Regions from separate parts of the Paenibacillus sp. FSL L8-0436 genome, predicted to be linked through region 1. Evidence: a T-box and tRNA genes for the amino acid it is inferred to sense, from the RefSeq annotation. Region 1 holds a T-box; the other holds one or more tRNA genes.
The links. A T-box is a leader RNA that pairs with one kind of tRNA and senses whether it is charged. The one in region 1 lies ahead of metG (methionine--tRNA ligase), so its partner is inferred to be a tRNA-Met.
Positions count from the first base shown of each region.

Region 2: it has a tRNA-Met gene. The T-box ahead of metG (methionine--tRNA ligase) is inferred to sense a tRNA for this amino acid. The anticodon was not compared.

Region 1 is NZ_CP151955.1:2,975,618-2,981,155, reverse strand. Features, by position in the region: gene NSS79_RS13625 (MBL fold metallo-hydrolase) at 1-417, shown strand, start outside; gene NSS79_RS13620 (DUF3892 domain-containing protein) at 533-769, opposite strand; gene NSS79_RS13615 (GNAT family N-acetyltransferase) at 855-1,298, opposite strand; gene NSS79_RS13610 (hypothetical protein) at 1,381-1,596, opposite strand; T-box leader at 1,755-2,020, shown strand; gene metG (methionine--tRNA ligase) at 2,187-3,851, shown strand; gene NSS79_RS13600 (hypothetical protein) at 4,073-4,528, shown strand; gene NSS79_RS13595 (aldo/keto reductase) at 4,607-4,828, opposite strand; gene NSS79_RS13590 (aldo/keto reductase) at 4,860-4,979, opposite strand; gene NSS79_RS13585 (creatininase family protein) at 5,162-5,538, opposite strand, start outside.
Region 2 is NZ_CP151955.1:923,238-928,775, reverse strand. Features, by position in the region: gene katA (catalase KatA) at 1-360, shown strand, start outside; gene NSS79_RS04360 (WYL domain-containing protein) at 455-1,408, opposite strand; tRNA gene NSS79_RS04355 (tRNA-Gly) at 2,009-2,079, opposite strand; tRNA gene NSS79_RS04350 (tRNA-Pro) at 2,092-2,165, opposite strand; tRNA gene NSS79_RS04345 (tRNA-Arg) at 2,179-2,255, opposite strand; tRNA gene NSS79_RS04340 (tRNA-Gly) at 2,266-2,340, opposite strand; tRNA gene NSS79_RS04335 (tRNA-Leu) at 2,348-2,431, opposite strand; tRNA gene NSS79_RS04330 (tRNA-Lys) at 2,446-2,521, opposite strand; tRNA gene NSS79_RS04325 (tRNA-Gln) at 2,531-2,605, opposite strand; tRNA gene NSS79_RS04320 (tRNA-Asp) at 2,718-2,795, opposite strand; tRNA gene NSS79_RS04315 (tRNA-Met) at 2,800-2,876, opposite strand; tRNA gene NSS79_RS04310 (tRNA-Val) at 2,960-3,035, opposite strand; tRNA gene NSS79_RS04305 (tRNA-Glu) at 3,042-3,113, opposite strand; tRNA gene NSS79_RS04300 (tRNA-Ser) at 3,132-3,224, opposite strand; tRNA gene NSS79_RS04295 (tRNA-Asn) at 3,229-3,304, opposite strand; tRNA gene NSS79_RS04290 (tRNA-Ile) at 3,308-3,384, opposite strand; rRNA gene rrf (5S ribosomal RNA) at 3,442-3,558, opposite strand; rRNA gene NSS79_RS04280 (23S ribosomal RNA) at 3,637-5,538, opposite strand, start outside.

The sequences.
Region 1 (5,538 bases):
AAGGAAGGCCGTGCAGATTCCCTCGAAGAAATGTTCAATATAACTGCCCTGCGTCCAGGTGAGTCTTATACCCTTTCCCCGGAAATTACACTGCAATTGATTCGCACCCCGCATATTCGCGGCCGGGACAGCTACTCGCTGCTGCTGAATGATGATATCTTTTACAGCGCCGATATGACCTTCCAGCCTGAGCTGCTGATCAAGCTTGTCCGCAAGCATGGCGTCCGGAAGATTTTTCACGACTGTGAGCTCAGCGGATCGGGTAAGGTTCATACTACACTCCGGGAACTGATGTCTTTGCCTGATGATGTACGCAAGTTAATCTATTTAATGCACTACAGCGACCGGAAGCCTGAATTTGAGGGGATGACCGGAGAAATGGAGTTTCTTGTTCAGCATGAGATATATGAGCTTTGAGGTTCAGTTTCCCGTATCTTTATTAACCGCAGTTTATAACCTTGAAGCTGCAAAAAAAGCCGGATGGGTAGTGTCAACTGACACTGCCTGTCCGGCTGTTCTTATCTATGCAGTTTTAGAACTGCGGCAGCTGATCCAGATTATTCGTGGGATCGCCATCCGCATCGCCACGGATGTATAGTTCGCCATCTCTGCCTTTGAACACATTCACTCCGGCTATGCTTCCCGCTTGAACCTCCTGCAGCGCTTGCTGGTAGTCCAGCACACGTCCTGAAGAGGTCTGGAACTTCATCAGGTCGCCGTCACCGTTTCTTTGGGCCGCTGTAAACCGTTCGCGTTCATTGTTCATCACTTAGGATCTACTCCTTCGCGCTTGGATTGGCCATTAGGCTCAACTCTAGCTTGCCCTGCTAACGAAAGAATATGTACTTTGAGGTTTACAGCGTTTTCTGCATTCTCACATGCAAAATACCCGCATCATAGAATGGCTCTGGAGAGATCACTTCATACCCCAGCTTGTTATAAAAGTCTTCCGCCTGGCATTGTCCATCAAGGATGGATGATTCGAGGCCCAGCTCACGGGCAAGCTCCTCCAGTGCCAACAGCAGGATACGCCCGTATCCCTTGCTGCGGTAGTCTTTGTCGACTGCTATACGCTGCATTTTCGCAGTGCCTGCTTTATAATAAATCAATCTTCCGGTAGCTACCGGGAGACCCTCATCCATCAGCAAGATATGATGCACATTGTCGCCGATTACATCATACTCATCAATTTCCTCTTCTTCCGGTACCTTTTGCTCTTCAACAAATACTTTTTTGCGGATGTCCAGTCCCATCTGGAGCTGTTCATCTGTCGTTACATGTACGATTTCCGCCGCCATACTTCCACAGGTCTCCTCTCTTTATATAAAAACGATAGTTGACCCATTATACAGAATTTTCATTACGCTGTGAAGAGCGCCATTATTCGACCGAATAGACCTCAGTGGAAATCGAGCGGTCGTATACATCCTCCAATACAGGCGATAAAGGGCTGTCTAAACCTTCAGCCTTTCCATCCAAGCCAGTCATGCTCTGGATCTCCACAACACTCGGCGCCTGATAGGACGAAGCACACCCAACTGCCGTCAGAAGCAGCATTAAACACACTACCGCTTCCCATATCTTAATTCTGCGCATCTTTTCCCTCCTATCGTCTTCTGCTCTACACAGCTTTGACGATTCGTGAGGTTATTAAACTGTTCAGCGGTCTTTGTTGAATCCAGATTCAAAAACTGCATTTAACGCTTGACTTCTACCACGTTCCTCCCGTAAGATAACCATTAATTAGGATAACCACAAAAGCTAAGAAGAGAAAGAGTACCTTGGCCAATCTTTCACAGAGAGCTCCGGCCGCTGAAAAGGAGCAAAGAAAATCCAAGGGAATATGGTCTCTGAGCTGCGCATCGAACCCCTCCAGGAGGGTTGTAGGCTGCGCCGGAACCCGCATCCGTTATCATGCTAGGGTATACCCGCGAACAGCGGACGTACCTGAAGAGGTGAATGCCGCAAGGCATTGATGAAGTTGGGTGGTAACACGTGAGCACAGGCTCTCGTCCCTTTTGGGGACGGGAGTCTTTTTTGTTGCCCAAAAATGCTTCTGGAGCGAGTTTTGTTGGAAGGGAATTCAGGGAGTAGCGCTCACAAAACTTTAGCATATGCTTCCGAAGCGAGTTTTGTTCGAAGGACAATCTGGGAGTAATGCTCACAAAACTTTAGGAGGAGATAAAATGTCCAATATCTTTATCGGAGGGGCGTGGCCTTACGCCAATGGCTCTCTGCATCTGGGAAGGCTGGCAAGCATTCTGCCCGGTGACATTCTGGCCCGCTACCACCGGGCTAAAGGTGATCGGGTGCTGTATGTGTCCGGCAGCGATTGCCATGGAACACCGGTTGCTGTCCAGGCAGCCAAAGAGGGCGTAACGCCGGGCGAATTCGCCGACCGCTATCATGAGGAATTTGTGGAGTGCTTCGGCAAGCTTGGTTTTACTTACGATTTATACACGCGGACAGATCAGGAAACCCACCACACGGTCGTTCGTGAGCTATTTCTTAAACTTCTGGACAACGGGCACCTGTACAAAAAGACAACACTCCAGTGCTACTGCGAGCAGGATCAGCGGTTTCTACCCGACCGGTACGTGGAGGGAACGTGTCCGGTCTGCGGGCAGCAGGCACGCGGTGATCAGTGCGATTACTGCTCCACCCTGCTCGACCCGTCCGATCTGCTGGACAGATCCTGTAAAATCTGCGGAACCCCTCCGGTGCTGCGGCCTACAGAGCATTACTATCTTTCTCTTTCAAGCTTTCAAAAGGAACTGGCAGACTATGCAGCATCATCTCAGGGCTGGAGGGATAATGCCGTCCGGTTGACTCAGCGTTATCTGCAAGAGGGACTTCAAGACCGCGCGGCTACCCGTGATCTCGATTGGGGCGTGGATGTGCCGGTAGACGGATTCACCGGCAAAAAAATCTACGTATGGATCGAAGCGGTCAGCGGCTATCTGTCCGCCAGCAAGCAGTGGGCCGCAGAGACAGGAAACCGCTGGGAGGATTTTTGGCTGGAGAATCGCGACAGCATCGATGAGGATGGCAAGACAACCGCTTATTATGTACATGGGAAAGACAACGTGCCTTTTCATAGTCTGATTTGGCCGGGTATACTATTGGGAGCGGGCGGACTGCATTTGCCTGACCGTCTGTTTGCCTGCGAATACATGACACTGGAAGGGCAAAAATTCTCTACCAGCCGCAACTGGGCGGTCTGGGTACCGGATATTCTCAGCCGCTATCAGCCGGATTCAATCCGGTACTTCCTGATTGCAAACGGCCCCGAGAAGCGTGATACCGACTTCTCCTGGAGGGAGTTCATCCACAGCCATAATGGCGAGCTGCTCGGCGCCTTCGGCAATTTTGTAAACCGCAGCCTGGCCTTCATAAATAAAGCCTTCGGAGGTTGTGTGCCGGACGGAATACTGGAGCCTAAGTGGAGAGCGAACTTCGACAACTTATACGCTGAAGCCGGCAGGCTGATCGAATCCGGGCGTTTTAAGGAGGCTCTGGAGTTTATCTTTGGTTATATTCGCCAAGCCAATAAATACTTTGATGAACAGAAACCCTGGCTGCAGATCAAGGAAGACCGCAACGCCTGCGGAGATACCCTCTACACCTGCGTACAGATCATTGCTAATCTGGCTAATCTGCTGAATCCGTTCATTCCTTTTTCCTGTGATGAGCTCCGCACCTTCTTGTCCCTTGATGAGGCTGGATGGCAGCAGTCCTCTGTTCCGGCAGGACAAACCATCAATGAACTGAAGCTGCTCTTCGAACGCATTGATACTGTACGGATTGAAGAGGAAACAGCCCGGCTGGAGAGCCAGATGCTAAGTAACTAATCCTTATTACACCTGCTGGCTATATGGCGGAGGATGAGTTTAGTATGTAGTAGGCAGCCTCCGCCTGTAAGTTGCAACTTTTTATTCGGGATGATATCAATTCTATTAAAGGTGAAACTATGAGAAAAACTCTAACTCTAGTTCCAATTTTATGTATATTACTTTTTCTGCCTTCTTCTTCTTTTCTAATGAAGCATTCCTTTCGGAGCGCCGACTGGGGAATGAGCATTACCGAGGTTAGGGAAAGCGAAACGTTGGATTTCAAAGATCTCGGCGATGGTGCTCTAAAGATTCTGCAATATAAATATCCGTCACCGGAGTTTGACGATGCTTGGGTGTACTATTTGTTCCCGGAACAGCAGAACCACAAGTTAGGCGGCGCCGGTTACATCTATTATATACAGGATCAAGAGGCCAGAGCAGCACTCGTCCGGAAGCTGTCGGAGAAATACGCGGGCATCTACGGTGTAGGGCAGTATAGCAATGATGCCAATTTTCAACGGTATTACTGGAATTTACCCGACAAGAGGCTGATCATTTACAACGATTTCGGAGCAGAAGCGGCGGTCAGTTCTACTATGATTATGAATTCATTGAAACTATCAATGCAGGAACACAATAACTGGTACCGTCTCTCGAAAAAAGCCGATTTTTCTATAGCCCGGTTGATATCGTAAGGCTGTAGAAAAAAACGGCTGTACCGCAAAAGACCACTGTATTCCTCATGCTTTCTCTAATTCTACCGGTTATCCAGGTTAATTCTGGCCGGGAAACCGCCCGCCGGCTACTGCCCCCTTCGGTGAGATGCTTTCGATTTGGGCAAGTTCTTCCGCCGACAGGGATACCTGAAGCGCTCCGAGGTTCTTCTTCACTCTACCCAGCCGTTTTGTCCCCGGGATCGGAACAACATTGTCGCCCTGTGCCAACAGCCAAGCCAGAGCAAGCTGTGAAGTCGTGCAGCCTTTTTGTACGGCCATCGCTTCAATCAGGGAGACGACTTCAAGGTTTTTAGTGAGTATGCGTCACCCCGAATTTGGTCGCAATTACAGCCTTATCCCTGTGGCCTTTGAGCGCCCTGCCCAGCAGGTATTCCTCACCATAAAGATCTGCTGTATCAAAAAGTGTCACACCCAGCTCCAGCGATCCACGGATCGTATCTACCGATTCTTCATTAGCAGCAGCTTTCAGGGAGTTAGGGCGTCTATTTCATTGTGCAAGCCTACGCGTTACGCGTCCCCGCAGCGTCAGAATAAAAAAAGTGCCCGAACAGTCATAAACACAACTGCTGCGGACACACTTTTGTGCAACTTTTACTGAGCTAGAACAATTTCCTGCAGCATTGCTGCAATGGCTTCAACGGAGCCGTTCCACAGCTTCTCGCCAAGATCCCTACTGGCATGGGTTGGGTCACCTATAACGCCTGTTGTGGAATATTTGCCAAAATCCAGATTGGGATCATCCCATTCCGGCTCGCTGCTGCCAGGATTAAAGATCTGCGCTTCCCTAATATCCTCAGGATGTTTATAAAGTCCCAGCGAAGTAGTGAAGCTGTCTGCATGACCACCCGGAATGTCGGGATCAGCATGCCTGCACCAGATCTCATGAAACGGATGATGGGGAATATCGACCTTGGCTTTCCCCTCATATTCCTGATTGAACCTTACTGCCACATTGCCCAGCAGGTGAC
Region 2 (5,538 bases), 2.1 Mb from region 1:
CAGCGTGACGGTGCAATGAACTCTGGCAGCAACGGCGGCAGCTCTGTGTATTACGAACCTAACAGCTTCGGCGGAGCAACGGAATCTCCGCAGCATAAACCAGCTCCATACAACGTTTCCGGTCAGGCAGACAGTGTCCCTTATGATCACGATGATCATTATACACAAGCCGGCGACCTCTACCGGCTACTGAGCGAAGAGGAACGTACGCGTCTTGTCCGCAATATTGTCGGTGCCATGACTCCTGTCGAGTTCGACGAGATCAAAATCCGCCAGATCGGCCACTTTTACAAAGCCGATCCTGAATTCGGTCAGCGCATCGCCGAAGGTCTGGGATTGCCTGTACCTCTAGCTGAATAAAATCATATGCAAAACCCCGGACCTTGAGGTTCGGGGTTTCTTGTTGCCCTAAAAATGACGGTGTTTAGATCAGGATCAAGAGGATACTTTACTCCTATTCCCTATAAATACTCATCCAATGCTCCAGCCGGTGCTTTAGCTCCACTCTGGCCGATGTCGGCTCCAGGATTTCTGCATTTGGCCCGTATTGCAATATCCACTTCATGAATTCTTTTTCATTGTTCACAGTCACTTCGAACAGCAGACTGCCATCCGGCTCATCGCTCATCCACGGATGAACGAACAGTTCCTCTTCCTTAATATAACGCGCAATCTCCGGCTGGAACCGCACCTTGAACTTTATGTTTTTATTGCCGCGGTCGATGGACCAGGTATTTTTCAAATATTTCTTAATATTGAAGTTGCCCTTGTCGAAGCCCGCCTCCATTATCTCCACATCCAGAAAACGGCTGATTCTGAAGGTTCGGATGGCCTTTTTAAGGTGGCAATACCCAATGAGGTAAAAGCGCTGATCACGCGGAATCAAATAATAGGGATCGATCTCACGTTCCGTTGTCGCATCGCGCGACTGCGAGTGATATACAGCTCGGATCCGCCGCTGCTCCAGAATCGCCCCTATAATCGGCTGTAGAAAATTCCGGCTTTCTTTACGATAGGCGGGTGTGCCCATCTGAATGATGTCAGCAATGTTCTCCAGAATCCCGTTCTGCCTGGATTTCTCCTTCATATGTGTACCCATTACTTTGTCATAAGCTGTATGGAAACCCGGAGGGATTTTGTCCTCATTGAGTACAGAAGGCAATAGAGAGAATGCCAACGCTTCCTGCTCGGAAAAATCAAGCGGATAGAGAAAGAACTTGCCAAGAAACTTATAGCCGGTGCCTCTCCCCTCATTCGTAACGGGCGCAAAATGGCTGATGATCTCAAGATCCCTGTAGATCGTTCTAACGTTCACATCACATCTGAAAGCCAAATCTGTCGCCGTAATACCAGGATTAGATTGAATCGCATTAATAATTCTGAAGATTCGAATTACTTTATCTGTCATTTGAGTTGCTCCTTAATACTTCCTGATCATTGAAGCCCGATATCGTAAATCTAATATACCAGCTTCACAGACCTGTTGGCTGTCACGAAACACACTTTCCGGCAGACAAAAAAACACGAAGGAACTATCTCCCAACGTGTTCGTCAAGCTACTATTAATTAGTTTGCTTTCCCTTTACTATTAGCTATTGATCAAATGTATTCTCAACTCTTTCAGATAAAGTAAAGTAAGCAGTTTGGTGCCCATACGCTTTATGTATCTCTGTATCGTTTGAAATAGAACTGCCCGATAATACATCTAAATTAAATTTCGAATCCACCATTACTACGTCCCTTCAACTTTATTACTATCCCATGAAAAATTGGGCAATTATAACTTATAATCGGTTTATTGGAACTTATTATGTATAGTATTAAGTCGTTAATTTCTATATGCATACAGATTGCAATAACGTTAATGTTTTTATCGTATGATTCGCTGGGTAATGTCCCACTCTAACTTTGCTAATTTCACTAGACTGTAGCTGCTGCATGACTCTTGAGCACACAGCACAAAAAAAGCCTTGCATATTGCAGGCTTTTTTTGTGGTTCATTCTGTTAAGCGGGTGATGGGAATCGAACCCACGCTATCAGCTTGGAAGGCTGAAGTTCTACCATTGAACTACACCCGCATAGGTGTACAATCGGGATGACACGATTTGAACATGCGACCCCCTGGTCCCAAACCAGGTGCTCTACCAAGCTGAGCTACATCCCGTTAATATTAAAAATGGCGCGCCCTGAGAGATTCGAACTCCCGGCCTTTTGATTCGTAGTCAAACGCTCTATCCAGCTGAGCTAAGGGCGCAAAATCTATATGGAGCGGACGACGGGAATCGAACCCGCGACCCTCGCCTTGGCAAGGCGATGCTCTACCGCTGAGCCACGTCCGCAAAAACATGGTGCGCGTGAAGGGACTTGAACCCCCACGTCGTAAAACGCCAGATCCTAAGTCTGGTGCGTCTGCCATTCCGCCACACGCGCACACTTTAAAGAAATGGTGAGCCATGAAGGACTCGAACCTTCGACACCCTGATTAAAAGTCAGGTGCTCTACCAACTGAGCTAATGGCTCTCATGAAAATGGCTGGGGATATAGGATTTGAACCTATGCATGACGGAGTCAAAGTCCGTTGCCTTACCGCTTGGCTAATCCCCAATATTTATAATTAGCTAAAAACACGGAACAGGGCGGATACTCTGCACTTCGTTGCGAGATTGCAAAGTAATTCTTGCGAAGCTTATACTTCTGATCCCTGATGCCATACTAATGGCGGAACCGACGGGATTCGAACCCGCGATCTCCTGCGTGACAGGCAGGCATGTTAGGCCAACTACACCACGGTTCCAAATTGGTTGCGGGGGCAGGATTTGAACCTGCGGCCTTCGGGTTATGAGCCCGACGAGCTACCGGGCTGCTCCACCCCGCGTCAGTAAAAGTTATTGTTCCCTTTCGGTCCCAGAAAAACACCTAGAATCCATTGCGAAGCTTCAGCTTCTTAGGGAAATGTTATGGTGGAGGCTGAGGGGATCGAACCCCCGACCCTCTGCTTGTAAGGCAGATGCTCTCCCAGCTGAGCTAAGCCTCCATGATATGACCCGTATGGGATTCGAACCCATGTTACCTCCGTGAAAGGGAGGTGTCTTAACCCCTTGACCAACGGGCCATGCTTGTTGAAAATTTGTGGCGGAGAGAGAGGGATTCGAACCCTCGAGACGCTTGTGGCGCCTACACGATTTCCAATCGTGCTCCTTCGGCCAAACTCGGACACCTCTCCATAATGGCTCCCCGAACAGGACTCGAACCTGTGACAACTCGATTAACAGTCGAGTGCTCTACCAACTGAGCTATCAGGGAAAATGGTGGGCCTTAGTGGACTCGAACCACCGACCTCACCCTTATCAGGGGTGCGCTCTAACCAGCTGAGCTAAAGGCCCTTCTACCGTATACAAATATTAAGGGCAAAAAAAATACCACAGTGTGTGTGGTTGTCCGCTTGGCGGCGTCCTACTCTCCCAGGACCCTTCGGTCCAAGTACCATCGGCGCTGGAGGGCTTAACGGTCGTGTTCGGGATGGGTACGCGTGGAACCCCTCCGCTATCGCCACCAAACGGGCATTTACAGCGTAAATGCTTCAGGAACCTTGATTCCTGAAAACTGAATCCGAAACAAATCTGCGTCTTAAATTGTTGGATAAGCCCTCGACCGATTAGTATTGGTCAGCTCCATGCATTGCTGCACTTCCACCTCCAACCTATCTACCTCGTCGTCTTCAAGGGGTCTTACTAATTGGGAAATCTCATCTTGAGGGGGGCTTCACGCTTAGATGCTTTCAGCGCTTATCCCGTCCGTACGTAGCTACTCAGCCATGCTCCTGGCGGAACAACTGATGCACCAGCGGTACGTCCATCCCGGTCCTCTCGTACTAAGGACAGCTCCTCTCAAATTTCCTGCGCCCACGACAGATAGGGACCGAACTGTCTCACGACGTTCTGAACCCAGCTCGCGTACCGCTTTAATGGGCGAACAGCCCAACCCTTGGGACCTACTTCAGCCCCAGGATGCGATGAGCCGACATCGAGGTGCCAAACCTCCCCGTCGATGTGGACTCTTGGGGGAGATAAGCCTGTTATCCCCAGGGTAGCTTTTATCCGTTGAGCGATGGCCCTTCCATGCGGTACCACCGGATCACTAAGTCCGACTTTCGTCCCTGCTCGACTTGTTGGTCTCGCAGTCAAGCTCCCTTATGCCTTTGCACTCTTCGAATGATTTCCAACCATTCTGAGGGAACCTTTGAACGCCTCCGTTACTCTTTAGGAGGCGACCGCCCCAGTCAAACTGCCCGCCTGACACGGTCCCCGTACCCGATTAGGGTACCAGGTTAGAACCTAGATACGATCAGGGTGGTATCCCAACGGCGCCTCCGCAGAAGCTTGCGCTCCTGCCTCTACGGCTCCCACCTATCCTGTACAGATCGTACCCAAATTCAATATCAAGCTGCAGTAAAGCTCCATGGGGTCTTTCCGTCTTGTCGCGGGTAACCTGCATCTTCACAGGTATTAAAATTTCACCGGATCTCTCGTTGAGACAGCGCCCAAGTCGTTACGCCATTCGTGCGGGTCAGAATTTACCTGACAAGGAATTTCGCTACCTTAGGACCGTTATAGTTACGGCCGCCGTTTACTGGGGCTTCGGTTCACAGCTTCGGATTACTCCTAACCGCTCCCCTTAACCTTCCAGCACCGGGCAGGCGTCAGCCCGTATACTTCGCCTTGCGGCTTCGCACAGACCTGTGTTTTTGCTAAACAGTCGCTTGGGCCTTTTCACTGCGGCCCCCTCGGGCTATTCACCCTACCGAGGCACCCCTTCTCCCGAAGTTACGGGGTCATTTTGCCGAGTTCCTTAACGAGAGTTCTTCCGCGCGCCTTAGAATTCTCTTCTCGCCTACCTGTGTCGGTTTGCGGTACGGGCACCTTCTCCTGGCTAGAGGCTTTTCTTGGCAGTGTGAGATCATGACCTTCGCTACTACAATTTTCGCTCCCCATCACAGCCCAGCCTTAATGGTGTGCGGATTTGCCTACACACCAGCCTCACTGCTTAGACGGACATCCATCAGTCCGCGTCACTACCCTCCTGCGTCACCCCATCGCTCATAGCGGATTACGGTGGTACAGTAATTTCAAACTGTTGTCCTTCGACTACGCCTTTCGGCCTCGCCTTAGGTCCCGACTTACCCTGAGCGGACGAGCCTTCCTCAGGAAACCTTGGGCTTTCGGCGGATCAGATTCTCACTGATCTTTTCGTTACTCATACCGGCATTCTCACTTGTATGCTGTCCAGCGCTCCTTACGGTACACCTTCAACCTGCATACAACGCTCCCCTACCCCAGATACATCGTATCTAGCCATAGCTTCGGTGGTGTGTTTAGCCCCGTTACATTTTCGGCGCAGAGTCACTCGACCAGTGAGCTATTACGCACTCTTTCAATGGTGGCTGCTTCTAAGCCAACATCCTGGTTGTCTGTGCAACTCCACATCCTTTCCCACTTAACACACACTTGGGGACCTTAGCTGATGGTCTGGGCTGTTTC